Regions from separate parts of the Noviherbaspirillum album genome, predicted to be linked through region 2. Evidence: predicted binding sites of a transcription regulator. Region 2 holds the regulator's gene; each other region holds the start of a gene.
The links. The regulator LexA, encoded in region 2, represses DNA repair genes until DNA is damaged. The targets are predictions, from matches to a motif close to ACTGTATNNNNATACAGT.

Region 1 (10,690 bases), on a different contig from region 2:
ATTTCTTTTCCGCGTCGACGCTCGACCAGATGCCCAAGCAACTCTCATGCGGCCTGATGTTCGGAAACTGGCTGTCTTTTCCGGTGCCGGATATCGAGCGCAGCGATTTTCTACTGATTATCGGCGCCAATCCCATCGTGTCCAACGGCAGCCTGTGGACGGTGCCGGATTATCGCGGCAAGGCCAAGGCCATGCGCGCGCGCGGCGGCCGCATCGCGGTGATCGATCCGCGCCGCACCGAAACCGCGGCGGCGGCCGACGAACATCACTTCATCCGTCCCGGCACCGATGTGTTCCTGCTGCTGGGCATGGTACATGCGCTGTTCGACGAGCAGCTTGTCAATCCCGGCCGCATTGCGCCGCACCTCAACGGCGTGGAAGAGGTCCGCGCAGCAGTGCAGGATTTCACGCCGGAATCGATGGCGCCGCGCTGCGGCATGGACGCAGGCACCATCCGCGCACTGGCGCGCCGCCTGGCCGCCGCCGAGCGCGCCGCCGTGTACGGCCGCATGGGAACCTGCACTCAGGAATACGGCACGCTCTGCAGCTGGCTGATCGACGTGCTCAATGCGCTCACCGGCCACCTCGACCGGGAAGGCGGCGCGATGTTCGCAAAAGCGCCGGCCTTTGCCGCCAATACCATGGGCAAGCCGGGCATCGGCAAGGGCGTGAGCACCGGCCGCCGCGTGAGCCGCGTTTCCGGCGCGCCGGAAGTCATGGGCGAATTTCCCATGGTCTGCCTTGCCGAGGAAATCGAAACGCCGGGAGACGGGCAAGTGAGAGCGCTGATCACTATCGCCGGCAATCCGGTGCTGTCGGCACCGAACGGCGCTCGGCTCGCCGCCGCGCTCGATTCGCTGGAATTCATGGTCAGCGTCGATATCTACCTCAATGAAACCACGCGCCATGCCGACGTGATCCTGCCCGGACTGTCGCCGCTGGAAGACCTGCATTACGACATGGCATTCCCGCAGTTCAGCTACCGCAACACCGCCCGCTACAGCGAGCCGGTGCTGCCGCGCGATCCGCGTCATCCGCCGGAATGGCAGATCCTGCTGCGTCTGGCAGCGATCGCGCAGGGCAAGGGCGCCGATGTCGATGTCAATGCGCTGGATGATGCCCTGTTTGCGGAAGACGTGCGGCGCCTCGCCGGCGAGCATGCGGATGCGATCATCGCCGCCTTGTCGCACCTCTCCGGACCGGAGCGGCAGATCGACCTGGGCCTGCGCACAGGACCGTATGGCGACCAGTTCGGACGCAATCCCGCCGGCCTCAGCCTGCAGAAGCTCAAGGCTGCGCCGCAGGGTATCGATCTCGGCCCCTTGCAGCCGCGCATTCCGGAGATGCTGCGCACGCCTTCCGGCAAGGTGGAGCTTGCTCCGGAAATGCTGATCGGCGACCTGAGCCGGGTACGCGGGGCGCTCGCCGAACCCGTGCCGCCGATGGTCATCATCGGCCGGCGCCAGGTACGATCCTGCAACAGCTGGATGCATAACCTGCCGACGCTCGCGAAGGGACCATACCGCTGCACCGCGCTGATCCATCCGGACGATGCGAAAAAATTCGGCTTGCGCGACGGTGGCATGGCGCGCATCGGCAGCGGCGGACGCACGATCGATGCCGTCGTCGAATTCAGCGACGAGATGATGCCGGGCGTGCTCAGTCTGCCGCACGGCTGGGGACACGACATGCCCGGCACGCGCATGGCGGTGGCGGCGGAACGGCCGGGCAGCAATCTCAATACGGTGCTCGACGAGAGGCGGCGCGATCCCTTGTCCGGCAATGCCGTCCTGAGCGGCGTTGCGGTGGAGGTGACGGCGATTGGCTGATGCCGGCAACCGGCCCGCGCCCGACGCGCTGCCGGCATGATTATCAGGAGCATGGCTTTGTCATGGTCCGGCAATTGCTGGACCATGACCGCGTCGCTGCCCTCGGGGCGATTGTCGAGGCGGTATTCCGGCAATGGTTGGGTGAGCATTGGAGCGATGTGCCTGCGGATGCAGGCGCAAGTACAGGTTCAGGTGCGGACTCTTATTTCTTCGCTGCGTCGGATTTATCCTCGGCGGCATCCTTCTTGGCTTCGGCTACTTCCTTATTCCCTTTCGTGTCGGCCTTGGCCACCTTCTCTTCCGCCCTGACGTCGGCCTTGGCTGCGGGTGCCGTCGTGGTAATAGTGGTTGCCGTGCTGCCGTCAGGCTCGGTGATGGTTTGTGCGAAGGCGGAAGTGGCGAACAGGCCGGCAATCAGGGCAGCAATCAAAGTTTGTATATTGTGTCTCGCTTTCTCGTCGAAAGTGGTGAAAGGGGAGTGGTACAGGTTCGAAAACGGCCGCTTTGAAGGGCGAGTTGCCCCATGCTTTGTAAGCATTTGTTATCAATTCACTCATGTGTAACAGAGCCCCCTGTCTACTGCCTTACGGCACTTGCGCAAAATCAAGAGTCAGGTGGGTTTCACACCTATTCATGTTTCGCCAAGGCAAAATTGCTCATCGTTATCGAGGAGGTAAGCATGAGAAAAAAATCGCCGCTGGTAGGTCAGGAAGGTTACACGCCCAACCATTTGCTCGACACCTTGATGGAAGTGCTGGGCGCCAAGAGCGACGCTGCCTTGGCCCGTGCGCTGGACGTGCCGCCTTCGACCATCAGCAAGGTGCGGCACAAGCAGGTAGCCGTCAATTCCGACATGCTGCTGACAGCGCATGAACTGACGGAAATCAGCATCCGCGATCTGCGCGACATGATGGGCGATACCAAGTCCAAGTATTGGCTCGGCGGCATGGATCCGCAGATCAAGAGCCGCCGCGTGTCCAAGCTGCCGTCGTTCCGTGAAACGATACACCGCGACATGCCGCATGCGACCAGTGCCGGCGCAATGTAAGTATCACAGTCCCGGCAGCGCGAATGCATCATGCTGCCAACGCGGGCGCTAGCCGCCCGGTCATTCAATCGCTTGAATAACCGGGATTGCCCTAGCTGCCGTCCTGCGCGTCCTGAGACATCTCTCCGCGATTCCGATCGCTCTCCCCACTCCCGCCGTCGCTTCGGTTTGCCCTGCGGTCAATCGTATCGCGCGGAACCGAACGGCGTTCCGCGATTCGCCGCTCCCTGAACTTGTTCAGGTCATAACTGGCTTGTTCAAACAGATTTTCAGGACGGGTCATCATGGTCTCCGGTGGCCTTTACGAATGGAATCTAGGCGCAGTGTAAGACCGCCTGCACCGATACTTTTGACGCGGAGCAAATCCGTTCACATCCGATACAAATGGCGGCAACTTCATGCATTTTCGCAACGGGTAGCCGACGGGAAAAGACAGGGACCAGCAAGTGCTGATGTTCACGCCAACCCCAAAACCTGAAGCAGAACAAAGCCATCTCGCGTAAAATGCTGTACGTATGAACAGTATTGGAGTGCGATGGAACTGACCGACAAGCTTGAGATTCTTGCCGATGCAGCGAAGTACGATGCCTCGTGTGCCAGCAGCGGTGCGCCCAAGCGTTCTTCCGAGGGTAAGGATGGACTTGGCGCCACCACCGGGATGGGAATCTGCCACAGCTATACGCCGGACGGGCGCTGCGTGTCACTGCTGAAAATCCTGCTGACCAATTTCTGCATCTACGATTGCCAATACTGCGTCAACCGGCGCAGCAGCAATGTGCCGCGGGCTCGGTTTTCGGTTGATGAAGTAGTCAAGCTGACCACCGATTTCTATCTGCGCAACTATATCGACGGGCTCTTCCTGAGTTCGGGCATCATCCGCTCCGCCGATTACACGATGGAGCAGCTGGTGCTGATCGCGAAAAAGCTGCGCAATGAGCATCAGTTCCGCGGCTACATCCATCTCAAGACCATTCCCGACGCCGCGCCCGAACTTATCGCCGAGGCCGGACTTTATGCGGACCGCCTGAGCGTCAATATCGAGCTGCCGACAGCTGAAGGCATCGAGCGGCTGGCGCCTGAAAAGAACGTCCATACCATCAAGCTGGCGATGGGATCGATCCGGCGCAAGCTCGATGAAAAGGAAGCCGAGCCGAAAGCTCCCCGTTATGCGCCGGCCGGCCAGAGCACCCAGATGATCGTCGGCGCCGACCAGACCGACGACAGCACCATCCTGTCCACCGCCGAAACCCTGTACGGCTCCTACAAGCTCAAGCGGGTCTATTATTCCGCATTCAGCCCGATTCCCGAGAGCCCGAGCGGATTGCCCGCCAAACCGCCGCCGCTGATGCGCGAACATCGCCTGTACCAGGCCGATTTCCTGGTGCGCGGCTATGGCTTTCAGGCCGGCGAGCTGCTGCCTTCCGCCGGCAATCTCGCACTCGACATCGATCCCAAGCTGGCCTGGGCGCTGACGCACCGCGAACATTTTCCCCTGGACCTCAACAATGCCGACCTTGGCATGATCATGCGCGTGCCGGGTATAGGACTGCGCAATGCCCGCCGCCTGGTGGAACTTCGGCGCGCCAGACGCATCCGTTATGCAGACCTGGCACGCATGAGGTGCAGCATGGAAAAGATCAAGCCTTTCATCATCACCGCCGACTACCGCCCGCAGAACGACACGGCGCCTTCGGAAACCCTGCGCCGCGCGCTGGCCGATGCGCCGCAGCAGCTGGGCCTGTGGCCCTCGCTGCAGGAAGCCGCATGAATCCACGCGCGCAAGTCGCGTCGTTCGAGGAATGGCGCGATGCGGCACGCGGCTTTGTCGCCGCAGGCCTGGCACCGCATGAGATCGACTGGAGCGACCAAGGCGACGAGCCCGGGCTGTTCGCGGGTGATGAAAGCCTGCAGGTCCCGCCGGCCCAACCGGCGGCCCTGCAAGTCTCGCGCGAATTGATCGGCCTGCTGCAGGCGGCATCCTGTTACCGCGCGCCGGACCGATGGGCGTTTCTTTACCGGGTGCTATGGCGCTGGAGCCACGGTGACCGGGTCGTGCTGTCCGCCGCGGACGAGGACGGCATGCGCTTGCACATGATGGCCAAGACGGTCCATCGCGAGGAGCACCGGATGCATGCCTTCCTGCGTTTTCGTGAACGGCCGCATGATGCAGGCGATCCGCGCTTCGTCGCATGGTACGAGCCCGAGCATGATGTGCTGCATGACGCGGCAACACATTTCTCCAGGCGCATGGGCAAGACGACATGGCTGATCGCCACGCCGCACGGCAATGTTTCCTGGGACGGCGCGCAACTGCATTTCGGGCCGCCGGGAAACATGCGCGTGGATGATGCCGGCGATATCGGTGAAGCCCTGTGGCTGGCCTATTACCGCAGCACCTTCAATCCCGCGCGTCTTAACACCGATGCCATGGAGATGCATATGCCTGTCCGTTACTGGAAAAACATGCCGGAGAGCCGGCTGATTCCCGATCTCGTCAGCAAGGCCAGCGCCGGAGCGCAGCGTATCGCGCAGGCGCGCGAGGTCGGCCGGCGCGAGGGCGCCGTCATCGGGATCGCGCCTGCAGATGCGCAGCCGAAACGCGAGGAGCCGACATCGCTCGACCAATGCCGGCGCTGCGAATTGTGGGAGCGCGCGACGCAGGGCGTGCCTGGCAGCGGCCCTGGCGATGCGCGCATCATGCTGGTCGGCGAGCAGCCGGGAGACCAGGAAGACCTGGCAGGACAGGCATTCGTCGGACCCGCGGGAAAGCTGCTCGACGACGTATTTGCACAGGCCGGCCTGCGGCGCGACACGGTCTATCTCACCAATGCGGTCAAGCATTTCCGCTGGGAGCCGCGCGGCAAGCGGCGGCTGCACAAGACACCCGACCAGCGCCATATCAATGCCTGCAACTACTGGCTGGAACACGAGATCGCCGGCATCGTGCCGCGCGTCGTCGTTGCGCTGGGCGCGACCGCGCTTAAATCGCTGATGCACACCAGCAAGGTGACCTTGAACAGCATGCTCGGCAAGCCGGTGCAGCATGAAGGCCGCTGGATCGTGACCACCTATCATCCATCGTATGTGCTGCGGGTGCCGGATGAAAAAATTAGGGAATCCGCGTTCGCCGACATGGTCCGCGCCCTGCAGACGGCGCAGCGCCTGGCAGCGGAAGAGGCCGTCGGGCCGACATGAAGGAGCGGCGCTATCCCCGCCTTGCCTTCGTCGATCTTGAAACCACCGGCGGGTCGGCGGGAACTGACCGCATCACCGAGGTCGGGATCGTGGAAGTCGACGAGCAGGGCGTGCGCGAGTGGAGCAGCCTGGTCAATCCCGACATGCCGATCCCGGAGTTCATCCAGTCGCTGACCAACATCTCGGACGAGATGGTGCAGCGTGCGCCGCGCTTTGCCGAGCTCGCCGACGAGATCGAAGCGCGCCTTGCCGACCGTGTCTTCATCGCGCACAACGCGCGCTTCGACTTCGGTTTCCTGCGCAGCGAATTCCGCCGCATCGGGCGCGATTTCCATCCGCCGGTCTTGTGCACCGTGCGGCTGTCACGCAAGCTGTATCCCGAATTCGAAAGACACAATCTCGACACGCTGGCCGTGCGCCATGGCTTGCATGTCACCGAGCGCCACCGGGCCCTGGGCGACGCGCAGCTGATCTGGCAGTTTTGGCAAAAGATACATGAAGCGCATGCGGCCGATACCGTCGACGAGGCGATCGAAAAGCTGCTCAATCGCCCGGTGGCGCTGCCGCACGGCGAAGCGCTGCATATCGAGGACATGCCCGATACGCCAGGTGTTTACCTGTTCTACGGCGAGCACGGCGTGCCGCTGTATGTCGGAAGGGCGGACCATCTGTATCGCCGCGTGCAGGCGCATTTTCACGCCGGACGCATGCCGGCCAGGGAACAGCAGATGATGTCGCAGGTGCGACGTGTCGACTGGATGCCGACATCGGGAGAACTCGGATCGCTGCTGCTCGAAGCGCGCATGGTCAGGCAACTGCAGCCGGCTTTCAATCATGTCGCACAAGACGCACAAACGTGCGCGTGGCGGCTGGCCATGCGCAAGGGGGTGCTGCAGCCGGTGCTGATCACGACCGACGACCTGTTCTTCGGCGTGGACCTTGACCTGTACGGCCTTTTCGCCAGCAGGCGCAAGGCATGCGACGCGCTGCGCGCAGTCGCCAATGCCTATCAGCTGTGTCCTCGTCTGCTCGGACTGGAAAAGACGCGGGGCAACAAGGACGGCGCCGCCGGCGAGGGGCAATGCAAGGATGCATGCACATGCGCAGCCGGGAGCAACCTGGACGTGCACAATCAGCGTCTTCGCGCCGCGCTGCAAGGCATGCGTGTGCAGCCATGGCCTTACACCGGGGCGATCGCGATCCGGGAAAACACTGAGCTGCACGTCATCGACTGTTGGTCGTATCTCGGCTCTGTAGGAAGTGAAATAGGAGCATTTGAATTACTACAGAAGGGCAGGGGGCAATTCGAGCGGCAGGTCTATCACATCGTGCGCAAATGGCTTTCGAAGGTAGGTGTGGACATCGTCAATTTGTAGTAACTACTGGTTATGTTCGTCGTTGCCTGCACCATCTGCTTCCCCGATAATGCCGGATCATTTTCATCGGGCCGGCCATGCCATACTGTTCTCACAACTCCATCGATGACCGTTTGTCCGTGTTGCAAAAGCGCTGGGCGCGATATGCGGCGCAGGGCCGCTTCGAGCAGTTCATCGAATTCGCCATCGCCGTCAACAGCCTTGCGGAGTACTTCAACCGCTTGCGCCTGCCGGGCCTGGTCCGGCTGTGCGAAGGATTGGAGAACGCGGCGCTTGCGCGTCTCGGCGAGGAAGGCACGCACCCGGTCTCTGCTCAGGAAATCTCCATGCTGCAGCGGCAAGTCGATGCGCTTGCCGGAGCTGTCGCCACATCGCGCAACGTGGCTGCCGCGCGCCGCATGCCGGAAGCCGTGGCCGCGCCGGCCGATATCGACTGGATCAAGCCGCGTTCGGTCTGGATGATCGCCGCGCCGGAAAAGCGCGGCATGGCACATGCGCTGACGGAGCAACTGCAGTTCTTCGGATTCAAGGTCAGCGAGCACGGCTGGGAAAATGACCACGGCATGGTGGAGACCGAAAGGCCGCTTGCCGTTCTCTTCATTCCCGCGAGCGATATCGCGACGGCGAGCGAAAGCGGAAGGATCGCTGGCATCCGCGCCGCCTGTCCGGCAAGCCAGCTGATTTATCTCGGCGTGGAATCCGAGATCGAACCTATCGTCGCGCTGATGCGCGCCGGCATCGACATCACCATCGCCGCCGAAGACCAGCCGGCAATGGTGCTCAATTGCATTCTCGATCTGGTCCAGACCAATGAACAGGAGCAGTACCGGGTACTGGTGGTCGAAGATTCGCGGGTCGCCGTCGCGCTGATCCGGCGTACGCTTTCGCAGCATGGGATCAGCACCCACGCCATCCACGATCCCGGCAAGCTGCTGGACGCACTCGAATCCTACAAGCCCGACCTTGTCCTGATGGATATGTACATGCCTCGCTTCAACGGCGTGGAAGCCACGCGCGTGCTGCGCCAGATGGCAGCCTATAATTCCCTCCCTGTCGTCTATCTCTCCGGCGAATCCGCCGTGGGCATGCAGGTGGAAGCGCTGCGCCTGGGCGGGGACCAGTTCCTGATGAAGCCCTTCAACCCCGTGCTGCTTGCCGCGGTTGTCAAGACCAGGATCGAGCGCTTCCGTGAAGTGCGCCGCTCCACTCGCCTCGACGGACTGACCGGACTGCTCAATCATACGGCGGCCAAATCGCGCCTGAAGGCCATGGTCGAGGAAGCCGCCGCGGCAACGGCGGAAAGCCCGCTCACCGTGGCGATGATCGACATCGACCATTTCAAGTCGATCAACGATGCCTATGGCCATCCGGTTGGCGACCAGGTGATTCGCGGCCTGGCTTGGCTGCTCAAGGGCAGGCTACGCTCGGTGGACCTGATAGGCCGCTATGGCGGTGAGGAATTCCTGGTTGCGTTGCCGGGCGTCACGAAGGACAAGGCCTTGTCCGCGATCGATCGCATCCGCAGGGACTTTTCCGGCCTGCCCCATATGCATCAGGGCGGTACCTTGCACGCGACTTTCAGTGCGGGCATTGCTTCCCTGCCGGAAGTTGATACCGCAGCGGCATTGACTGAAGTGGCGGACGGCGCGCTGTTGCAAGCCAAACGGCTTGGCCGCAACCGGGTAGAGGTAGGACAGGATGGCCTGTTCCCAATATATTCAGTTTTTTCGGAATGAAATGTTCTGCCAACTTCGCTTTTTTGTGTGGGTGACATCCACTACGATGTGGGCTCCTTAATCAAATCGGAGCTCATCATGAAACCGACTATCGTTGCCAATGGCGTCAGGCTGCCTCAGGTCATGCGCGACCATGTTGTGCGGCGCCTGCGGTTTGCGCTTGACCGGACCCAACGATCCATCAATGCCGTCATTGTCCGCATCACCGACCAGAATGGTCCGAAGGGCGGCATCGACAAGCAATGCCAGATTCAGCTACGTATTCCGGGACTGCCGCCTGTGGTAGTCAGCGGCAAGGCCGGCAGCATCCTTGAAGCGGTCGATGTCACCGCGCATCGCGCAGCGCAGGCAATCGCCCGGCATATCGAGCGCTCGCGCCGGGTCCGGCATGCGCGCTTCCGCGCCCCCGAACTTGCCTGACCCGCAACCGTATCGATTTAAATTCATTCACCCACAGGATAATCATGAAACGAGTGATTTTGTTCGTTGGCACCAACCTTGCCATTATGCTGGTGCTGGGCATTAGCGCCAGCTTGCTCGGCGTCAACAAATACCTTACCGCAAACGGTCTTAATCTCGGCACGCTATTGATGTTCTCCGCATTGATGGGATTCGGCGGCGCATTCATTTCGCTGTTCCTGTCGAAGCCGATCGCCAAATGGTCGACGGGAGCGCGCGTGATCGAGCAGCCGAGTACATCCACAGAAATGTGGCTCATGGATACGGTGGCCAGCCAGGCGCAGCGTTCCGGCATCGCCATGCCCGAAGTTGCAATCTATGACGGCGCGCCGAACGCGTTCGCCACCGGCGCGACCAAAAACAGCTCGCTGGTCGCCGTGTCCACCGGCTTGCTGGAGTCCATGACGCGCGAAGAAGTCGAGGCTGTGCTTGCACATGAAGTGGCGCATATCGCCAATGGCGACATGGTGACCCTGACGTTGATCCAGGGCGTGGTGAACACCTTCGTCACCTTCCTGGCGCGGGTCGTGGGTTACCTGGTGGACCAGATGCTGCGCCGTGGCGACCAGGAGAACAGCGGGCCCGGAATCGGCTACATCGTTACCGTGGTGGTCTGCGACATCCTGTTCGGCATTCTCGCCAGCATCATCGTCATGTATTTTTCGCGCCAGCGTGAATTCCGCGCCGACCGCGGCGCTGCCCAATTGCTGGGTTCGCCGCGTCCGATGATCGCGGCCCTGCAACGCCTGGGCGGCCTGTCTCATGGTGAACTGCCGAAGAACATGGCGGCATCCGGAATTGCCGGCGGCGGCCTGATGTCCCTGTTCTCCAGCCATCCGCCGCTTGAAGACCGTATCGCCGCACTGCGTCACGCCTGAACCGATCCACGTCGGTCCGCCGGCGGCGTTGCCGCCGGCGCAAAGCTGTAAAGAGGGAGGCTGATGATTGATCGGACACCGCGGATCGGACCCCGCGCCGAAATGAAAAAGGCCGCGACATGCGCGGCCTTTCCTGTATCTGGTTGCGGGGACAGGATTTGAACCTGTG
Region 2 (10,690 bases):
CCAGCTCGATGCCATACATCCCGACGTAGTGATCCTCGGCACTGGCAAGCGGCAGCGTTTCATTCATCCAAAGATCGTGGCCGCCCTGACGGCAAAACGGATCGGCGTTGAATGCATGGACAATGCCGCCGCCTGCCGCACCTACAACATCCTGATGGGAGAAGGCAGGAAAGCGGCGCTTGCGCTCATTTTTGAAAACGCTTGAATTGCCGAAATTCATCTCCATATCCATCGTACCGGAATGCCGCCGAGACGAAAGCGACATCGGTGAAACGGCCGATTGAAATTTGCGGCAAGGCCTGAGTGCGCTTCCCGGCCCGGCATTGCAGGCAGCGCAAACCTTTTCAAAACCAATAAAAATTCGCTAACATCCATGGTTGGGTTGCTGCTACCGACAGCAACCGATATTCAATCGTCGCCATCAGCGACCACCTACCCGGACCAGGAGACCAACGTGGCCGAAAGCCCCTCTGCATTGAACCTGAACGTACCCGATTTTTCAGCGCCCATGACCGGCGACAAGACCTTCAACTTGTCCGATTACCAGGGCAAAACCGTCGTGATCTACTTCTATCCGAAGGACAATACGCCGGGCTGCACGACCGAAGGCCTGCATTTCCGGGACCTTTATCCGCAGTTCCAGGCTGCCAATACCGAGATCTTCGGTATCAGCAGGGACAGTATCCGGTCGCACGAAGGTTTCAAGGCCAAGCTCGACCTGCCCTTCGAGCTCATTTCGGATCCGGACGAGACGGTGTGTAATTTGTTCGATGTCATGAAGATGAAAAACATGTACGGTAAACAGGTACGCGGAGTTGAGCGTACGACATTTATCATTGACGGCAACGGGAAGTTGGTGAAAGAATGGCGTGGAGTAAAGGTGCCCGGGCACGTGGACGAAGTCCTCGAGTTTGTGAAGGCACTTGCGTAGAGAATACAAAATACATTGAATCTAAAAGCTTTATTTCTCAGAAGGCCGTTTGTGGAAGAGGCATCGAGCCTCCCCCTCAAACGGCCTTTTTGCTCTGCAGTTTCCACCCGCCTCCCTTCTCAACCCGCAAACCCACCTTGCAGCAGCTGTTTAACCTCCGACGAGCCGTCAATTCAACATTTTCTAGACTGAGGTCCTGATGCCACTGCCAAAATTACCGACCAAACCAGGAACACTACTCTCCCCGCAGGAATACCCGAAGGCAGAGAAAGGCAAATCGGTAAAACCTGTAATGACGCTGGTTGAATCCACACCCCCACCCATCGAAGACACCCCGCCGCAGGCACGCGCCCGAACCACCGAGAAGGCGCCGGCAGCGAAGACGCGCGCCGCCAAGCCCAAGGCTGTGGAAACGCTGGTCAAATCGGGAGCCGGCCGTACGGCGGACAGGCAAGGCGTAACCAAGCTGTTTGTCCTGGATACCAACGTGCTGATGCACGATCCGACGTCCCTGTTCCGTTTCGAGGAACACGACGTCTACCTGCCGATGATGACGCTGGAGGAACTCGACAACCACAAGAAAGGCATGTCCGAAGTCGCCCGCAACGCTCGCCAGGTATCGCGCTCGCTCGATGCGCTGGTGGCAGGCGTGGCCGAGCACGAGATAGAAACCGGCATTCCGCTGGCCAAGCTCGGCAACAAGGATGCGAAGGGCCGGCTGTTTTTCCAGACCACGCTGCAGAATATCGAACTGCCGGAAGGTCTGCCGCAAGGCAAGGCGGACAATCAGATCCTGGGCGTGGTGCGGGCGCTCGAAGCGCAGTATCCCGGCCGTCCGGTGGTGCTGGTGTCGAAAGACATCAACATGCGCATCAAGGCGCGTGCGATGGGCTTGCCGGCGGAAGAGTACCTGAACGATCACGTCCTCGAAGACACCGATCTTCTCTACTCGGGCATCGTTCAGTTGCCGGACGATTTCTGGAACAAGCATGCCAAGGGCATGGAATCCTGGCAGGAAAACAAGCACGGCACAGGCTATACCTTCTATCGCGTCACCGGCCCGGTCGTGCCTTCCCTGCTGGTCAACCAGTTCGTCTTCCTGGAACCGAACAACGGCGAAGCGTCGTTCTACGGTCAGGTCAAGCAGATCAACGGCAAGACCGCGGTCCTGCAGACGCTGCGCGACTACACCCATGGCAAGAACGGCGTCTGGGGTGTCACCGCCCGCAACCGCGAACAGAACTTTGCGCTGAACCTGCTGATGAATCCCGAGTGCGATTTCGTCACCCTGCTCGGCCAGGCCGGCACCGGCAAGACCCTGCTCGCGCTGGCGGCAGGCTTGGCTCAGGTCCTGGAAACCAAGCTCTACAACGAAATCATCGTTACCCGCGTGACCGTGCCGGTGGGCGAAGACATCGGCTTCCTGCCGGGCACCGAGGAAGAGAAAATGTCGCCGTGGATGGGCGCGTTCGACGACAACCTGGAAGTGCTGAACAAGTCCGACAACGACGCAGGCGAATGGGGCCGTGCCGCCACCCAGGACCTGATCCGCTCGCGCATCAAGATCAAGTCGCTCAATTTCATGCGCGGCCGGACCTTCGTCAACAAGTTCCTGATCATCGATGAAGCGCAAAACCTGACGCCCAAGCAGATGAAGACCCTGGTCACGCGCGCCGGCCCGGGCACCAAGATCATCTGCCTCGGCAATATCGCGCAGATCGACACGCCGTATCTCACGGAAGGATCGAGCGGCCTGACCTACGTGGTGGACCGCTTCAAGGGATGGTCGCACAGCGGGCACGTGACGCTGGCTCGCGGCGAGCGCTCCCGCCTCGCGGACCATGCGAGCGATGTGCTTTAAGGCATAGCTCACCTGTGCCTGCCCGGCCTGCTCGAATCAGGCGCGGCGCAATAAAAAAGCCTGCAGCATTGCAGGCTTTTTTGTTTATCTAGAGCGGCTTCGCCCTGACCGGCCTAGTCGAGGCCGAGGCAGATTGCCGCTGGAACAAGGCGTGGCGACGCGACATGGCCAAGCCATGGCAAGGAGTCACAACGCAGTGCCGGCGGCAATCTGTCCGGGATCGGCAGGTAGGCCAGGGCGAAACCGCTTCAGTATCGAAGATTACAGTTACAGGATCTTGGTTCCGACCCACCATGCAATCGCCGCGACGAAGGCGGATGCCGGAATGGTGAATACCCAGGCCCAGACGATATTGCCGGCGACACCCCAGCGAACCGCGGACATCTTGCGCGACGAGCCGACGCCGACGATCGCGCCGGTGATTGTGTGCGTAGTCGACACCGGAATGCCGAGCCCGGTCGCAAGGAAAAGCGTGATCGCCCCGCCTGTCTCCGCGCAGAACCCGCCTACCGGCTTGAGCTTGGTGATCTTCTGGCCCATGGTTTTCACGATGCGCCAGCCACCGAACAAGGTACCCAGGCCGATGGCCGCATAGCAGGTGAGGACGACCCACATCGGCAGCGGATCACTCGCCGTCGAGTAACCGGCAGCGATGAGCAGCATCCAGATGATGCCCATGGTTTTCTGCGCATCGTTGCCGCCATGACCGAGGCTGTACATGGAAGCGGACACCAGCTGCATGCGGCGGAACCATTTGTCCACGCGCTGCGGCGTCGATCGCACGAACAGCCACGACACCAGCACCATCATGATGGTGCCGAACACGAACCCGAGCAGCGGTGACAGCACGATGAAGGAAATGGTCTTGATGAGCCCCGATGAAATGAGTGAGCTCGTGCCGGCCTTGGCAACCGCGGCGCCGACCAGGCCGCCTATCAGCGCGTGGGATGACGACGAGGGAATTCCGTAATACCAGGTCAGCACATTCCAGAAGATGGCGCCCACCAGCGCGCCGAAGACCACATAGTGATCGACCACCGCGGGCTCGATCGTGCCCTTGCCGACGGTGGTGGCCACCTTGAGCTGGAAGAAGAAGATAGCGATGACATTGAAGAAGGCGGCCATCGCGACCGCATGCTGGGGTTTCAGGACGCCGGTCGACACCACGGTGGCAATCGCATTGGCGGCGTCATGGAAGCCATTCATGAAATCGAACAGCAACGCCAGCGCGATCAGGAAGGCAAGCGTATAGATACTGATTTGAAGGGTATTCATGAGATTCTTATTTTATTCTGTGACAGACGCTGCGCGCCTCGTTTCATGCAGGCGTGCAGCGAGGCGCCGCGGCAGGCGAAATCCGTTCGCTCAGGCGTTTTCGACGATGATGCCTTCGATAATATTGGCCACGTCTTCGCAGCGGTCGGTCACCGTTTCCAGAATCTCGTAAATTGCCTTGAGCTTGATGAGGTTGCGCACATCGGGCTCGTCGCGGAACAGCTTGGACATGGCCGCCCGCATTACGTGATCGGCGTCCGATTCCAGACGGTCGATTTCCTCGCAGATGCCGAGTATCTGTGTCGAGTTATCCATGTTGTGCAGCAAGCCTACCGCCGCCTTGACCTTCTCCGTGCAGGCCAGGCAAAGCTCGGCAAGCCGCTTGGCTTCGGGCGTGATTGCCTTGATGTCATACAGCGAAATGGTCTGGCCGGCATCCTCGAGCAGGTCGAGAATGTCATCCATGCGGGTAATCAGCTTGTGGATATCGTCGCGGTCGAGCGGTGTGATGAAGGTCTTGTGCAGCAGATCCAATGTCTGGTGCGTCACCTTGTCGGCCTGCTTTTCCACGCTTTCGATGGCATGCACGCGGTTTTCCAGGTCGTCGAAGTTGGTCATCAGCGCAACCATTTCCTTCGCTCCTTTGACGCACAATTCGCCGTGCTGGATGAAAAGATCAAAGAATTTGCCCTCGTTGGGCATCAGTCGTCCGAACATGATTGCACTCTCAAATGTCGTATCGTTAAATTGGTGTCGGCGCTCCTCCGGTGCCGTTTTCCTCTTGCCTGGTACCGATCGTCTAATGCTTATTTCACATGGCGAGGAGCGCCGCGAATTGTCTACTCGTTGTCGAATACCGCGTTGCCACCGGTGTAATTGTCGAACTTGGTGTACTCCCCGAGGAAAGTCAGTCGCACGGTGCCGATCGGACCGTTACGCTGCTTGCCGACGATGATTTCCGCCGTACCCTTGTCCGGAGAATCGGGGTTATATACCTGATCCCGGTAGATGAACAGGATGACGTCCGCATCCTGTTCGATGGCGCCCGATTCGCGCAAGTCGGACATTACGGGTCGCTTGTTCGGGCGCTGTTCGAGCGAGCGGTTCAACTGGGACAGCGCAATGACGGGGCAATTGAGTTCCTTCGCCAATCCCTTGAGGTTTCGTGAAATCTCGGAAATCTCGGTCGCGCGGTTTTCACCCGGCGAACTGGCCGACATGAGCTGGATATAGTCGATGATGATCAGGCCGAGCCTGCCACACTGGCGCGCAAGCCGGCGCGAGCGCGCGCGCAGCTCGATCGAGCTCAGCGCAGGCGTCTCGTCGATGTAGATCTGCACCTCGTTCATCTTCTGGATGGCATGCGTCAGGCGCGGCCAGTCCTCGTCGTTCAGACGGCCCGTGCGCAGCCGGTGCTGGTCGAGGCGCCCCACCGAACCGAGCATACGCATCGCCAGCTGGGCACCGCCCATTTCCATGGAAAATACGGCCACCGGCAAGCCGCTGTCAATCGCAACGTTCTCACCGATGTTGATGGAGAAGGCAGTCTTACCCATCGACGGACGCCCGGCGACGATGATCAGGTCGCCAGGCTGCAGGCCCGAGGTCATCCGGTCGAGATCGACGAAACCGGTGGGCACGCCGGTGATGTCGTTTTGATTGTCGCGGTTGTACAGCTCGTCGATGCGCTCGACGACCTGGGTAAGCAGCGGCTGGATTTCAAGAAAGCCCTGGGCTCCGCGCGCGCCCTCCTCCGCGATGGCGAAGATTTTCGATTCGGCTTCGTCGAGCAGCTGCTTGACTTCCTTGCCCTGCGGATTAAAGGCCTGGCCGGATATTTCATCCGATACCGTGATCAGTTTGCGCAGCACGCCGCGATCGCGAACGATTTCCGCATAGCGGCGGATGTTTGCCGCCGAAGGCGTGTTCTGCGCCAATGCGTTCAGGTAGGTAAGACCACCGACCTCTTCGGCCTTGCCGCTGTTGGTCAGCGCCTCATAGACGGTGATCACATCCGCCGGACGGGTTGCATTGATCAGCTTGACGATGTGCTGAAAGATGACGCGGTGGTCGTAGCGATAGAAATCGTCTTCACTGACGAAGTCCGCAATACGGTCCCAGGCAGCATTGTCGAGCAGGAGGCCGCCGAGCACGGACTGTTCTGCTTCGATGGAATGAGGGGGGATGCGAAGCGCATCCAGCTGGGGATCAGTGCGGGTATTCATGGCGCGCATTATACCTTCTCGTCCAATACGGAAATACGCGTGGCACCGGAATTTCAGTTCCGTGACACAAATTTGTTGCATGTGGTGAATTGGCTAACCGAATGAAAGCCGCACGACAAGAAGCCTGGGACGAGCCCCGGAAATATTATGTTCGTTTAATTCAAAATCTTTCGGCAAGGGCAATAACGGTATCGGCGGCGTGGACGACATCCGGTTCCATATACCGTTATACCCTCTTTCAGGCGCCGTCAGCAGGCGGCATCGACGCGTCAAGCGTGGTAGTGCCAATTGCTAACGGCTCCGCCCGATAGGGCACGTTTTTCAAGCACAATAAAAAAAGCCAGCTTGCGCTGGCTTTTTGCACTGGTACTACTGAACTCAGACTTGCTGCTCGCCCACGATAGAAACAGTGATCTCGGCAACGACATCGGTGTGCAGTGCAACCGAAATCGGATGCTCGCCAACGACCTTCAGCGGACCTTGCGGCATGCGGATCTGAGCCTTCTCGACCGGGAAGCCCTGCTTGGTTACCGCGGCTGCGATATCGGCGTTAGTCACCGAACCGAACAGGCGGCCGTCAACGCCGGCTTTCTGGGAGATCTGAACAGTGGAGCCATTGAGCTTCTCGCCCTGTGCCTGCGCAGCTGCCAGCTTTTCAGCCGCAGCCTTCTCGAGGTCAGCACGCTTGGCTTCGAATTCGGCAACTGCTGTCGATGTGGCGCGACGGGCCTTGCGCTGGGGGATCAGGAAGTTACGTGCATAACCATCCTTGACCTTCACTACTTCACCGAGGTCGCCGAGATTAACGACTTTTTCCAACAGAATAACTTGCATTTCTTTCTCCTATTCTCAGTCGTCAATTAAGCGTTGTGCAGGTCGGTGTACGGCAGCAGTGCCAGATAACGTGCGCGCTTGATTGCGGTGTCGACCTGACGCTGATAGTGCGCCTTGGTGCCGGTCAGACGTGCCGGCATGATCTTGCCGTTTTCCTGGACGAAGTCCTTCAGGGTGTCGACGTCCTTGTAATCTACCTGTTCAACGCCGGCGGCGGTGAAGCGGCAGAATTTCTTGCGCTTGAACAGCGGGTTCTGCTGTTGGCGCTTTTGCTTGAGTTTGCTCTTGTCGAATTTTTTACCGAATGCCATGGTTGGCTCCTGTACTGTATCTAGTGATCTGGTGAATAAGTCTCGAATTCCGTCACATGGAAGACGAGACTTTTGCTGTTGCGGTTCTTGCGCGCGAGGAATCCGGTGAACGTGTACATGACGCCCAATTCAGCCTGATTGAACCGGCCGGAAATTTCTCCGGCCGCGACGGCGATCATCTCGAATTCAATCTGGCGAGGGATACCTGCCTCAATCTGCTCCGACACATGCATCAGCTTGGCTGAAACGATCGGTATGCCTGCCGGGGTGTAACGCATTACTTCGCGTTCGGCAATCGAGGCAATCAGACGAAACTGGTTCACACTCCCCTGCTGACGCAATTACGCCGCAGTTGCCTCGGAACGCTGGCTCTTGGCAGCATCTTCCTTCTGCACAGCCTTCATCATCGGGGACGGGGAAGTCTCGGCCTTCTTCATCTTGACGGTCAGGTGACGCAGGACGGCATCATTGAACTTGAAGCTGGTTTCAATTTCAGCCAGCGTCTCGCCGTCGCACTCGATATTCATGCAGACGTAATGCGCCTTGGCCAGTTTCTCGATCATGTAAGCCATTTGACGGCGGCCCCAGTCCTCAACGCGATGCACCTTGCCGTTGCGGGCGCTCACGATACCTTTGTAGCGCTCGATCATCGCAGGCACTTGCTCGCTCTGATCCGGATGGACGATAAAAACGATTTCATAATGACGCATGTAATCTCCTTATGGACGGATTAAACAATCGCCCACCCCGGCGTCAAGACGGGTGTGGGAAGAGGAAAGCCCGCTATGATAACCCGCCCTCAATAAAAGCTCAATACTTTCAGGGACTTATTCCGCCCGGTTTGCCTTATCCCGTGCTACGGTCAAAAGCCGCTTGCAATTGGACAAAAGCTGTATAAAAATACAGGCTGTCTATATCAACAGGGCTCTTCTCTCGCGAGACGCGTTCATTTCCTGGGCCGGAACCATGCTCAAACTCACTGCACGCCAGGAGCAAATCCTGAACCTCATCCGCGAAGCCATCGACAATACCGGCTTCCCTCCCACCCGCGCTGAAATCGCAAGCGAACTCGGCTTCAAGTCGGCCAATGCCGCGGAAGAACATTTGCAGGCACTCGCTCGCAAAGGCGCGATTGAAATTTCGCCAGGCACCTCCCGCGGCATCCGGCTGCTCGACATGAACGGCAACGGCACCGTCCGCTTCGGCGGCCACCAGCTGTCCTTGCCGCATCCATCGCTGATGCAGTTGAACTTGCCGCTGATCGGACGCGTCGCGGCCGGTTCGCCGATTCTTGCGAACGAACATGTCGAAGCCAATTATCGCGTCGACCCTTCATTGTTCTCCGCGAAGCCCGACTATCTCCTCAAGGTCAGGGGCTTGTCGATGCGGGACATAGGCATTCTTGACGGCGACCTGCTTGCAGTCAAGAAATCCGACACAGCGAAGAACGGCCAGATCGTCGTCGCCCGCCTCGGCGATGAAGTGACTGTCAAGCGTTACAAAAAAACAGGTTCGCTGATCGAACTGTTACCCGAAAATCCCGATTTCGAACCGATACGGGTTGATTCCGGTGATGAAAGCTTTGCCCTTGAAGGCCTGGCGGTCGGCTTGCTGCGCTCCTGGCACTGATTTACCGCATCAGGCCACGCTGAATCGGCGCGAAGTATTGAATATGCAAAGACTGTTCAATGCTTCGTTTTCGCAAGAATCTGGCGAGCAATGCCTCTGAGGATATTGACCTCTTCCGTTTCCAGTTGCGTCCGCGAAAATAAGCGACGCAGCCTGGGCATCAGCTTCTTAGGATTCTCCGGATCCAGGAATTCTATGGCGACCAAGGCTTTTTCTAGATGGTCATACATGCCATCTATCTGCGTCACGCCGGCCGCCTCCCCTTGAAATCCGATGGGCGAGGCACCAATTTCATTGCCGGTTTCAGCAACCCTCGCCTCATAGGCGAGAATCTGTACGGCTTGCGCAAGGTTCAATGAGGAATATGCCGGGTTGGCCGGAATATTGATCAATGCGTTGCAGCGCTCGATGATCTCGTTTGGCAAGCCGTAGCGCTCGCTTCCGAACACCAGTGCAGCATTCAGCAAAGGATCGCCAGCCAGGGTCGCGGCAAGCGACCTTGGCGTTGCCACCGGCGGAGAAAACTCCCGCAGGCGAGCGGTCAATGCAGCCGCGAAGTTGCAGCCATCGATGGCTTCCTCGAATGAACCGACCACGCGCGCCTTTTCCAGCACATCCTGTGCTCCACTGGCGAATGCGAGCGCTTCTTCCTGTGTGGTCGCGTCGGTGAACCGCGGGTTCACCAGAACCAGCTCCGAAAATCCCATTGTTTTCATTGCACGCGCGACCGCGCCGATATTGCCGGGATGACTTGTTTCGACAAGCACGAAGCGTAGCCGGGGAAAAACAGAAGTATTGGTTTGTGGCTGGTTCATTTAGAATAGCGGGATTGCGCGGCACGAAATCAGGTCTCCGATGCCGCATTGCTCATTAATATTATTTGATGCGGTTCCGAACGCGGTTGGCGTGGGAGCCGCAATTTTAACGGAACCTCTATGCATCCCATGCTGAATACGGCGGTCAAGGCCGCCCGTCGCGCCGCCTCGATTATCAATCGCGCAACTTTCGATCTCGATCGTATCCAGGTTACAGAGAAAAGGCACAACGACTTTGTGACCGAAGTGGACCAGGCCGCCGAGCAGGCGATCATCGACGTTCTGAAAACAGCATATCCCGACCACGCAATCCTTGCCGAAGAGTCCGGCGCATCGAGCAATCTCCATGACGAGAATGAAAATGTCTGGATCATCGATCCCCTCGACGGCACCACCAATTTCATCCACGGCTTTCCGCAATACTGCGTTTCGATCGCCTTGCAGCAGCGCGGCCAGATTACCCAGGCGGTCATCTTCGATCCGACTCGCAACGATCTCTTTACGGCCACCAAGGGCGCCGGGGCCTATCTGAATGAAAAGCGCATCCGTGTTGCACGTCGCGACAAGATGGCCGATGCCCTGATCGGTACTGGCTTCCCGTTCCGCGACATGGCGGGCCTGGACGAATACCTGAAGATGTTCAAGGTCATGACCGAAAAATGCGCAGGGCTTCGCCGCCCGGGCGCGGCCGCACTCGACCTGGCCTATGTCGCCGCCGGACGGCTTGACGGCTTCTTCGAGAAAGGACTGCAGACCTGGGACATGGCGGCCGGCTCGCTGCTGGTCACCGAAGCCGGCGGCATCGTCGG
Region 3 (10,690 bases), on a different contig from region 2:
ACTCGACGAATTCGCGGCGCCCGGCAATGATATCTATGCGGTATTTGCACAGCGGCGCCATCTGCCATTGCGCATCCGTGCATTCGTGGACTTCCTGCGGCATGCCTATGCTGCGCCCGACTACTGGCGCAAGTGAGCGATGCTGAAACGGGATTGCAGGTCTTTCACTGGAATCCGGTCATGCGCGGGATCGCACTTCCAGCTGGGTAGCGAATAGTATTGAAGCAATCCGGTAGACCGTGCAGATGATGCGCAGCACGAAAAAAACCCCGGCATGCCGGGGTTTTTCATTGCGCGTGGATCAGCTTGCTATTACAGCGGCTGGATCGCGGAAGCCTGCTTGCCCTTCGGGCCAGTCGTGACTTCGAAAGAAACGCGCTGATTTTCCTTGAGCGATTTGAAGCCATTGGACTGGATCGCGGAGAAGTGCGCGAACAGATCTTCGCCGCCTTCGTCCGGAGTGATGAAACCAAAGCCTTTAGCGTCGTTGAACCATTTAACAGTACCTGTTGCCATTACTTACATTCCTATCAGTTAAATTGGGCTTGCGCCCGGGTCGATCCTTTGAAGCAAGAAAGAAATGACAGACAAATACTGCACTACTAGTTCAAACTTCAATCGGTGCGGTCATTGTAACCGATATGCCGTCCATGGTTGAATAAATTTTAGTTTTTTCTCATGTCGGCCATGCGAGGTTTTCGGTGGCTTTTCATAGGGAAAAGCATGCATTCCAGCATCATCGTTCCAGGCATGAATGCTGCATCGGGCAACGGACCAATTTGACTCGGAGTTGCTGATTCATGTCTATCCATACCACGCCGTCGGCAAGGAGTGGCGGCCGAAAAATCTCGCCCTCCTCTTTCATGGCGCGCCGTTCGACCTCGAGAATATCGAGAGCGGAATTGCACGAGACGCTCAATGAAACCTTCGGCATTGAAGAACTCCGGCCGGGGCAGAAAGAAGTCATCGACAGCGTGCTGCGCCGCTGCCATACCCTGGCCATCATGCCTACCGGCGCCGGCAAGTCCCTGTGCTATCAGCTGCCCGCCTTGAAAATGCCGGGGATGACCATCGTCGTATCCCCGTTGATTTCGCTGATGAAGGACCAGGCCTCCAAGCTGGAAAGCGCGGGCGTAGGCGCGGCGGAGGTCAACAGCACCCTGACCACGCGTGAAGAGGCCTCGGTGCTCGAAAGCATCAAGCAGGCGGATCACGAGTTCGTATTCGTGACACCCGAGCGTCTTTCGGATCCGGGCTTCATGGAAACCATTGCCCACAACCAGATCAGCCTGTTTGTCATCGACGAGGCGCATTGCATCTCGCAATGGGGCCATGACTTCCGCCCCGCCTTCCTGAATCTCGGGGCCGCCATCAAGGCACTGGGCAATCCGACCGTGCTGGCGCTGACCGCCACCGCCACGGACGAAGTGGTAACGGACATCTCAAAGCAATTGGGCCTGGATGACATGCATGTCATAAATACAGGCATATACCGGTCAAATCTTCACTATCGCGCGATCGCGGTGACCGACGATGGCGAGAAGCTGAGCCAGATCCTGCGCCTGGTGCGAGAGGAGGAAGGCTCCGGCATCGTCTATGCGGCGACGGTAAAGGCTGTGGAAGAAGTGCATGAGGCGCTGAAGGAAGCCGGTGAAAGCGTCACCTATTATCACGGCCAGCTTTCGGCGAAGATCCGCTCGCAGAACCAGGACGCCTTCATGAACGGCGAAAGCCGCATCATGGTCGCCACCAATGCATTCGGCATGGGGATCGACAAGGCGGACATCCGGTTCGTGATCCATTATCAGATACCGGGCAATCTCGAAGCCTATTACCAGGAGTCGGGACGCGCGGGACGCGACGGCGAGCCGGCCGACTGCATACTGCTCTACCAGGCGAAGGACAAGCAGGTACAGCAGTTTTTCCTGGCTCGCCGCTATCCCGGTGTTGATGACCTGAGTTCGGTCTATTCGGCCTTGCAGGCCTTGTCCGCCAATGGCAGTTTCGTGTCCTTCGCGCGCCTGCATGAAGAACTGGAAGAATTGTCGGATGCGCGTTTGCAGGTATCGCTCAAACTGCTACGGGATGGCGGACTGCAGGAGCAGAATGATGAACTGGCCTATCGCGTAACCAGGGTCCGGGCCAAGCCCAAGGATCTGGCGCAGCTCGTCGAGACTTACCGCGACAAGACAGCCAGGGATCATGAAGCCCTGGAACGCATGGTGTTTTATGCGCAGACCGGTTTCTGTCGCTGGAAAGTGCTGATTGACTATTTCGGCGAAGAGGCCGATTGGTCGCATTGCGGCGGTTGCGACAATTGCAGGCAGCCGCCGGAACAGGCATTGAGTCCCGAACACATACGCGACCATGCACCTCCTTCGCTGCGCGAGGACAAGGACCCGTTGCCGGATGTCGGTACGGCGGTGCGCGTTCCGAAGTACGGGGAGGGCCGCGTAGTCTCCTCTGCGGGCGACAAGGTAACCATCATCTTCCCGGACCGGCAGACCAAGACCTTCCTGCGCGATTATGTGAAAGCTGCCTGAGGCGCACCGGAAGCGGAAGTGGAAACGGTGCTGCTATCCGGCCGGCTTCATGTAGCTTGCATGATTAATGCACGCTATGCGCATTCATGCATAAGCTGAAATCCGGTTCATTTGTTGAAAAAAACATATTCGCATTGAGATTTATCAAAGCTTGTGCAGGCACTTAAGCCAACCAAGTTTCTCCAATGGCCGTGTATCGGCTTACAACTATATTTTCTTGAGAGGAACCAACATGAAATATTCAGTATTGCTCGCGGCGCTCGTCGCCTCGCTGACCCTGGCTGCTTGCGACAAGAAAGACGGCGGCACCGCCGGCGCAGACGCCGGCAGCACCAGCAGCAGCGCTGGTGCCACAGGCAGCACCGGAGCCACTGGCGGAACCACAGGCAGCACCGGTGCGGCAGGCAGCACTGGCAGCACCGATAGCAGCACAGGCGCCACGACTCCAGGCGCGGCCGGCAGCACCGGAAGCACTGCAGGCGGGACCACCGGCGCAACACCGGGCGGCACTGGCAGCGATGCCTCGAGCGCAGGCGCCACTCCTGGCGGCAGCACTGACAGCACTGGCGGCACCGCGGGAGGATCGAGCACTCCGGGCAGCAGCGGCAGCACAGGCGGCACGACCGGCAGCGCGGGCACCACGAGCAGCGATACCAGTTCCAGCGCAGGCGGCACAACAGGCGGCACAACAGGCGGCACTACCGACTCCGCTGGCAGCACGACTTCCCCTTCCGGCGGCAGTGCGGGCGGTACCGGCGGCAGCGCAGGCGGCGCTTCGAAATAATCGAAGCCTCATCCAGACCAAGGCCGTACCCGGCGCATGCCGGCGTACGGCTTTTTCATTTCGTGCGGCCTTGGCGAAAAGTTCGATGCATTGCACATGCATTTGCTTATTCCATCCCGCTAGCCCGGCACAGGAAACGGCGCCTGCCTTCCGAATTTCATAGCCGGACCGGCTGTATGAACAATTCGCCGCGCAGCATGGGCTTGACCAGTATCTTGTAGGTATCGACATCGAATGCACGCCGGGCCGGGCGCTTGACAGGTTTTCGTCCCTTGGCATGGTCGATCGAGCCGAGATAGGCCCAGTGGTCCACCACATGGGTTTGCTTCCAGCCGTCGCATTCCTCGACGATGCCCATCGCGCCTTCGTATGGCCAGATCATCACCCGCATTTCATTCAATGCCGCCTTGAGGCGCCGGTAATGCTCTTGCGCCGTCTCGACGCCGACGCAGGCGCCGAGGCACCGCGATATCTGATGCGCAAAGCAGGCCCTGCCGCGCGTGGCGGCTTCGAGCCCGGTCAATCCCGGACACAGCATCTGCATCTCGACGATTTCGCGCAGCTTTTCCTGCGCCGCCCTGCGCGTGGCGAACAAGCCGTAGAGATCGGTTGTGCAGGCAAAATCGAGATCTCGCGCATAGACCACTTCCGGCACCGATTTCACATGTGCGCCAAGACGCAACGAGCACATCTCGCGCGTGCGCCGCAGCTTCTTGTTGTGCAGCGGCTGCATTTCCTTGATCAGGCGCGACTCCAGCAGCAGGGCTCCGATGTCGCCGGCGGTGCGCTGGAATTCGACATGGCTGCTTTGCTGCAGCATGCGCGCTTCCTCTGGCGTACGGAGATGGGATAGCACGCGCGTGCGGATGTTGATGCTCTTGCCGATATAAAGAGGCCGGTCATTCTCGTCCCGGAAGATGTAAATGCCGGGCTTGGAAGGCAAGGCGTCGAGACTGGCGCGATCGATATGGTGCGGATACTCGAAGGTATCGGCGGGGTTAGGCTTGATCAGCAAGCCTAGGGAAGTGACACGGGGTTGCATAAGGTACAAAAATCTTTAAGAAAAAATAAAGACAGATCAATCACATACAAATTTGACCAAAAATCGACTAAGCTGCCTCCACGTTATACTGTATATTTATACAGTATAAATTGATGCCTAGCATCGCCATGAAAAGATTAGGAGGTCCGCATGCCCACATTAGTTTCCACCGCAAGGCCGCCCGATGGAGGCCTGTCCTCCCTGTCCCATGCGGTATGGCGAGCTGATCAGATGGCATCGGGCCATTGCGCGGTAACAGCCACCGGCTATTCGTTGCTGGACAAGGAACTGCCGAACGGCGGCTGGCCGAAGGGCAGCCTGATCGAATTGATGATGGAGCAGCCGGGCATCGGCGAAATCCGTCTGCTGCGTTCCGCCTTCAGTGCCATCGCAGGCAAGCGCCGCATCGCGCTGGTACAGCCGCCGCATCTGCCTCACGTTTCGGCCTGGGCAAACTGGGGTCTGCCGATTGACAGCCTGCTCTGGATCCAGGCCGCTCGCAGCGCGGATGCGCTGTGGAGCGCGGAGCAGATCCTTAACAACGGCAGTTGCGGTGCACTGCTCTTCTGGCAATCGCACCTGCGCACCGAGTCGCTGCGGCGCCTTCATCTCGCCGCGCAGGGAAGCGACACGCTGTTCTGGCTAATGCGTCCGCTGGCCTGCATGCGCGATGCTTCTCCGGCGCCGCTGCGCCTGGCCCTGCGTCCCGCGGCCGAGGGCTTGCAGATCCAGATCGTCAAGCGCCGCGGACCGCTCCGCGATGATCCGATTCTCCTGCGCATGAACGACATGCCGGCAGCACCGCATCCGTTCAATGCCCCGCAAGGCGCTCCTTCCCGGCACCAGGCCGGGGCATTGGCAGAGAACGCAGTGCAGGCGCCGGCTGCTGCTTCTCTTGTCGGGGTGATGGCTGCCGAAGTCCCGGCCCATCGCGTTAATTGAACGCGGCGGGAACCGATGCGATCCTGGATCGGCGTACATCTGCCTTGGCTTCCGCTTGAAAGCCTGCGGCCATGCTGGAGCGAACCCGGCAGGCATGTAATCCTCGAACGTGGATACGTGATGGCGACGAGTCCGCAGGCGGCGCATGCCGGCGTGCGTATCGGCATGCGCGCCGCCGGCGTGCAGATGATCTGCCCTGATGCAACGCTGCATGAACGCGACGATGCCAGGGAGCGGGAAGCGCTCGACAGCATCGCCCTCGCCCTGCTGCAGTACACGCCGGAAGTGGCTTTTGCCGAACACAGCAGCCTGCTGCTCGATGTGACTGCCAGCCTGCGTGCATTCGGCGGCCGCCTGGCGCTGGCCCGGCTGGTGCGGCATGGCGTCCGTGCGCTCGGTTTCACGCCGCAGATCAGCATGGCGCCGACGGCACAGGCAGCATGGCTGCTGGCTTATGCCCGGTCAGGCCGCAGGCCGGCGCGGCGCCGGATGATACGCATGGAAAGCATGGCGCGCCGTCTCGATGCGCTGCCTTGCGCCCTGCTGCCGCAAGTACAGCCTTACCTGCCGTGGCTCGAAGGCATCGGCTGCAGGACGCTGGCCGGCCTGCGCAAGCTGCCTCGCGCCGGCCTGCTGCGGCGATGCGACAAAAGTGTGCTGGATGCGCTCGACCGGGCCTATGGGCAGGCCGCCGAACTGCACGATTGGGTGCAGCCGCCGCAGCATTTTGCCGTCCGGATGGAGCTGCCCGATCGCATCGAGCATGCCGAGTCGGCGCTGTTCGCCGCGCGGCGGCTACTGCTGCAGATGACTGGATGGCTGGTTGCCCGGCAGCTGGCGGTGTCGCGCTTCCTCCTGCTGCTTGAACATGAGCGCGGCCGCACCGCGATTGCGCCCACGCCGCTGGAAATCGCACTGGCCGAACCGGTGTGGCAGGAGGAGCACCTGACGCGCCTGCTCAAGGAAAGGCTGGGCCGCATCGAGCTTGTCGCGCCGCTGATCGGCTTGCGGCTTGAAGCGGTCCAGCTTTCCGCCATGCTGCCGCCTACCGAATCGCTGTTTCCCGAGCCTGGCGGAACGCCGGTCGACTTCCACCGCCTGCTGGAGCTTCTCAAGGCGCGGCTGGGCGACCATGGCGTGCTGGCGCCTGCGCCGCAAGCCGATCATCGCCCGGAAGTTTCGAATGCCTGGGCACCGGGCCAGGCTTCGCAACTTGCCGCAAGCCGGCTCGCCTGTTATGCGGAAAGACCGTTCTGGCTGCTCAAGCAGCCGATCGAACTGCTTGTCCGCAATGAACGCCCTTTTTATGGTTCTCCGCTGCGCATGGTGAAGGGACCGGAACGCATCGAGTGCGGCTGGTGGGATGGCAGGCTGATCATGCGCGACTATTTCGTCGCGCAAGCCGAAAACTCGAATTTCTACTGGATCTACCGCGAGCGTCACGGCGTGGAGGCCTGCTGGTTCCTGCAGGGCTTGTTCGGTTGAGGGTTCGGAAATAAAAAATCGAAAGCCAGCGGAATATCCGGAGCCGGTGGCCTGGATGCAGTTGCTGAACAACGCTTGGCAAGCTTCAACGCAAGGTCCGGCAAAAGCACAGCATTTGCATTGGCAAAAAGGCAGCTTGCCGATTTATACTGTATTTTTATACAGTATTTATCAAAAACAACGTGCGCGCCGACCCTCCATCGAAGTCTTCCGATCTGCCTTCCCTGCTGCCCGAGTATGCCGAACTGCATTGCCTTTCCAATTTCACTTTCCTGCACGGCGCCTCGCATCCGGAAGAACTCGTGCTGCGCGCGTCCCAGCTCGGGTACGCCGCGCTGGCCCTGACCGACGAGTGCTCGCTGGCCGGCGTGGTGCGCGCGCATGGCGAAGCGAAGCAGTGCGGGCTGCATCTCATCATCGGCAGCTTTTTCCGGCTCACCCACGCCGACGGCAGGCCGGCATTTTCCCTGATCCTGCTTGCCGCCGACAGGGACGGCTACGGCAACCTGTCGGAACTGATCACGCTGGCGCGCACGCGCGCGCAAAAAGGAAGCTACCTCCTCACGCCGGACGACTTCACCGCGCCGCAGCAAGACCATGCCCACCTGCGCGGCATGCCTGGCTGCCTTGCCCTCCTGCTGCCCTTGCATGGCCTCGACGCCGAGGAACTGGATTCGCAGGCGGCATGGATGGCGCGCGTCTTCCCGTCGCGTGCCTGGATCGCGCTCACCCTGCTCCATCATCCCGGCGATGACCGCCATCGCGCCCTTGTCGGCCAGGCAGCCGGCCGGCATGGCGTGCCGATAGCGGCGACCGGGAATGTGTGCATGCATGTGCGTTCACGCAAGCCGCTGCAGGATACGCTGACAGCCATCCGGCTCGGCAAGCCGATAGCCGAATGCGGCTATGATCTCGCGCCGAATGCGGAACAGCATCTGCGCTCGCGGCTGCGGCTTGCCAATATCTATCCGCCCGCCGCGCTGGCCGAAACCTTGCGCATCGCCGGGCTCTGCGGATTTTCGCTGGATGAACTGCGTTATGAATATCCGGATGAACTGGTTCCTCAAGGTTATACGCCTGCCGCCTACCTGCGGCGCGAGGTCTATGCGGGTGCCATGGAACGATTCCCGGAAGGCGTGCCGCCTGCCGTGCAGCAGCAGCTCGAGCATGAACTCGCGCTGATCGAGGAAAAGCGCTACGAGGCCTATTTCCTGACCGTGTACGACATCGTTCGCTTTGCACGCAGCGTCGGCATTCTCTGCCAGGGGCGCGGTTCGGCCGCCAATTCGGTGGTCTGCTATTGCCTGCGCATCACCGAGGTCGATCCTTCCCGCAGCACCCTGCTGTTCGAGCGCTTCATTTCAAGGGAGCGCGACGAGCCGCCCGATATCGACGTCGACTTCGAACACCAGCGCAGGGAGGAAGTCATCCAGTACATCTACGGGAAGTATGGAAGGCTGCGCGCCGCATTGACCGCCGTGGTCATCAGCTACAAGCCGCGCAGCGTACTGCGCGATGTCGGCAAGGCGCTCGGCGTCGATGCGGGCATCGTCGACCAGGTCGCGAAATCTCACCGCTGGTGGGACGGCAAGAACAGCCTGGCCGAGCGCTTCGCCGAATGCGGAATGGAAAAGGATTCGCTAATGGCCGTGCAATGGGCCGACATCGCGGAAAAGCTGATGCGTTTTCCGCGCCACCTGTCCCAGCATCCGGGCGGCTTCATCATTTCCCGAGGCAAGCTCTCGCGCCTGGTGCCGATAGAAAACGCCGCGATGAAGGACCGCAGCGTGGTGCAGTGGGACAAGGACGATATCGACGCGCTGGGCCTGCTGAAGGTCGACATTCTCGCGCTGGGCATGCTCAGCATGATCCGCCGCGCGCTCGACTTCATCACCGACCTGCGCGGCGAACCCTTCAACCTGCAGGACATTCCTCGGGAAGATCCGGCTACCTATGCGATGATTTCCCGGGCCGACACCATCGGCGTGTTCCAGATCGAGAGCCGGGCGCAGATGACCATGCTGCCGCGCCTGCGCCCCAGGGAATTCTACGACCTGGTGATCCAGGTGGCGATCGTGCGGCCAGGACCGATCCAGGGCGGCATGGTCCATCCCTATCTGCGGCGCAGGCAAGGGCTGGAGCCGGTCACCTACCCCAGCGACAAGATCAGGCAGGCCTTGTCGCGCACGCTTGGCGTGGCCATTTTCCAGGAACAGGTGATGCAGATCGCCATACTTGCGGCCGAATTCACCGCAGGCGAAGCCGACCAGCTGCGGCGTGCGATGGCGGCATGGCGGCGCAAGGGCGACATCGGAAAATTCCAGGACAAGCTGATCGCCGGCATGAGAAGGAACGGCTATGAGGAGGAATTCATCAGTGCCATCGTGCGCCAGATTCACGGTTTTGCCGAATACGGATTTCCGGAAAGCCATGCGGCAAGTTTCGCCCTGCTGGCGTATGCCAGTTCCTGGATCAAGTGCCATGAACCGGCCGCCTTCCTGGCGGCGCTGCTCAACAGCCAGCCGATGGGTTTCTATTCGCCTTCGCAACTGGTCCAGGATGCGCGCCGCCACAATGTGACGGTGCGTCCGGTCGATATTCGCTACAGCGACTGGGATGCCAGGCTGGAATGGAGCGAGGGCGAGGCGGCGTTGCACATGCCCGACGGGCCGCGCTGGGCGGGGACGGAGAATAGGTCGATGAAGAGCCATCCCGGCCAATCAGCCCAGCCCGCGGTACGCCTGGGTTTCAACATGGTGCGCGGACTGTCCTGCGAGGCGGCCTGGCGCATCGAGGAAGCTCGCTCGGTCAAGCCCTTCCCCGACCTGGCGGACCTTGCCCTGCGCGCGCAGCTGAGCCGGCACGACCTGGAGATGCTGGCCAATGCCAATGCGCTCGAAGCGCTGGCCGGGCACCGGCGACAGGCGCTGTGGCATGCGGTGGCATCCGAGCCGGGCAAGGGATTGCTGAGGGGCGCGGGCATTGAAGAAGAGCCGGTGCGGCTCGATGCGCCAACCGAAGGGGAAGGCATCGTGGCGGACTATCACTCCACCGGAGTAACGCTCGGCAGGCATCCGCTGGCCTTGCTGCGAACCGCGCTGGCGGCAAGGAGATTCCTGCCCGCGGACATATTGCACACCTTCGCGGACCGCCAGCTTGCGCGCGCATGCGGCATCGTCACCGTCCGCCAGCGCCCGGAAACGGCCAACGGCACCATGTTCGTCACCCTGGAAGACGAGACCGGGCTGGTCAATGTCATCGTATGGCCAGCGCTGATCGAACGCTATCGCAAGGAATTGCTGGGATCGCAGTTGCTCGGCGTCTATGGGGTATGGCAATGCGAGAGCAATGTGCACCATCTGGTTGCCGGCCGGCTGGTGGACATGTCGGGCCTGCTGGGGCGGCTGCAATTCCGCAGCAGGGATTTTGCGTGAAACCGAGCGTTCGCCGATTAACTGAACAAGGCATCCGCATTGATGTCGGCGAGCGTGGCGCAGCCGCACAAGGCCATCGCAATCTCCAGCTCGTCGCGAAGCAGGCGCACCACGTGCGACACGCCCATGGCGCCCGCATTGGCCAGGCCGAACACATAAGGACGCCCGATCAGGACCGCGTCCGCGCCCAGCGCAATCGCCTTGAACACATCGGTGCCGCGCCGTATGCCGCCATCGGCCAGTATCGGGAACTGCGGCCCCATCGCCGCGCGTATCCTGGGCAATATGGTTGCCGTCGCAGGCACGGTATCGAGCGTGCGTCCGCCATGATTGGAAACAATTACGCCATCGGCGCCGTGTTGCGCCGCAAGCTGCGCATCGCCGGGATGCATGATGCCCTTCAGGATGACTGGCAAGCGCGTGATGCCGCGCAGCCATTCGATGTCTTTCCAGGTCGGCG

Region 1: a site for LexA is predicted at 3,384-3,401, ahead of RY831_RS07100 (putative DNA modification/repair radical SAM protein). Genes of this name have one in related genera too.
Region 3: a site for LexA is predicted at 6,945-6,962, ahead of RY831_RS21820 (error-prone DNA polymerase). Genes of this name have one in related genera too.

The regions. Positions count from the first base shown of each region.
Region 1 is NZ_JAWIIV010000004.1:172,503-183,192, reverse strand. Features, by position in the region: gene RY831_RS07120 (molybdopterin-dependent oxidoreductase) at 1-1,829, shown strand, start outside; gene RY831_RS07115 (hypothetical protein) at 2,032-2,367, opposite strand; gene RY831_RS07110 (helix-turn-helix domain-containing protein) at 2,509-2,877, shown strand; gene RY831_RS07105 (hypothetical protein) at 2,969-3,163, opposite strand; gene RY831_RS07100 (putative DNA modification/repair radical SAM protein) at 3,413-4,645, shown strand; gene RY831_RS07095 (UdgX family uracil-DNA binding protein) at 4,642-6,072, shown strand; gene RY831_RS07090 (exonuclease domain-containing protein) at 6,069-7,448, shown strand; gene RY831_RS07085 (diguanylate cyclase) at 7,568-9,184, shown strand; gene RY831_RS07080 (HPF/RaiA family ribosome-associated protein) at 9,263-9,604, shown strand; gene htpX (protease HtpX) at 9,649-10,521, shown strand; tRNA gene RY831_RS07070 (tRNA-Met) at 10,662-10,690, opposite strand, start outside.
Region 2 is NZ_JAWIIV010000029.1:60,586-71,275, reverse strand. Features, by position in the region: gene RY831_RS24980 (Mth938-like domain-containing protein) at 1-205, shown strand, start outside; gene RY831_RS24975 (peroxiredoxin) at 455-931, shown strand; gene RY831_RS24970 (PhoH family protein) at 1,131-2,792, shown strand; gene RY831_RS24965 (inorganic phosphate transporter) at 3,060-4,067, opposite strand; gene RY831_RS24960 (DUF47 domain-containing protein) at 4,158-4,784, opposite strand; gene RY831_RS24955 (replicative DNA helicase) at 4,907-6,292, opposite strand; gene rplI (50S ribosomal protein L9) at 6,671-7,126, opposite strand; gene rpsR (30S ribosomal protein S18) at 7,153-7,437, opposite strand; gene priB (primosomal replication protein N) at 7,458-7,760, opposite strand; gene rpsF (30S ribosomal protein S6) at 7,779-8,147, opposite strand; gene lexA (transcriptional repressor LexA) at 8,404-9,066, shown strand; gene RY831_RS24925 (RNA methyltransferase) at 9,123-9,881, opposite strand; gene RY831_RS24920 (inositol monophosphatase family protein) at 10,002-10,690, shown strand, end outside.
Region 3 is NZ_JAWIIV010000022.1:23,570-34,259, reverse strand. Features, by position in the region: gene RY831_RS21855 (LysR family transcriptional regulator) at 1-136, shown strand, start outside; gene RY831_RS21850 (cold-shock protein) at 313-516, opposite strand; gene RY831_RS21845 (RecQ family ATP-dependent DNA helicase) at 864-2,543, shown strand; gene RY831_RS21840 (hypothetical protein) at 2,776-3,327, shown strand; gene RY831_RS21835 (GIY-YIG nuclease family protein) at 3,485-4,369, opposite strand; gene imuA (translesion DNA synthesis-associated protein ImuA) at 4,520-5,311, shown strand; gene RY831_RS21825 (Y-family DNA polymerase) at 5,327-6,796, shown strand; gene RY831_RS21820 (error-prone DNA polymerase) at 6,979-10,230, shown strand; gene RY831_RS21815 (alpha-hydroxy acid oxidase) at 10,248-10,690, opposite strand, start outside.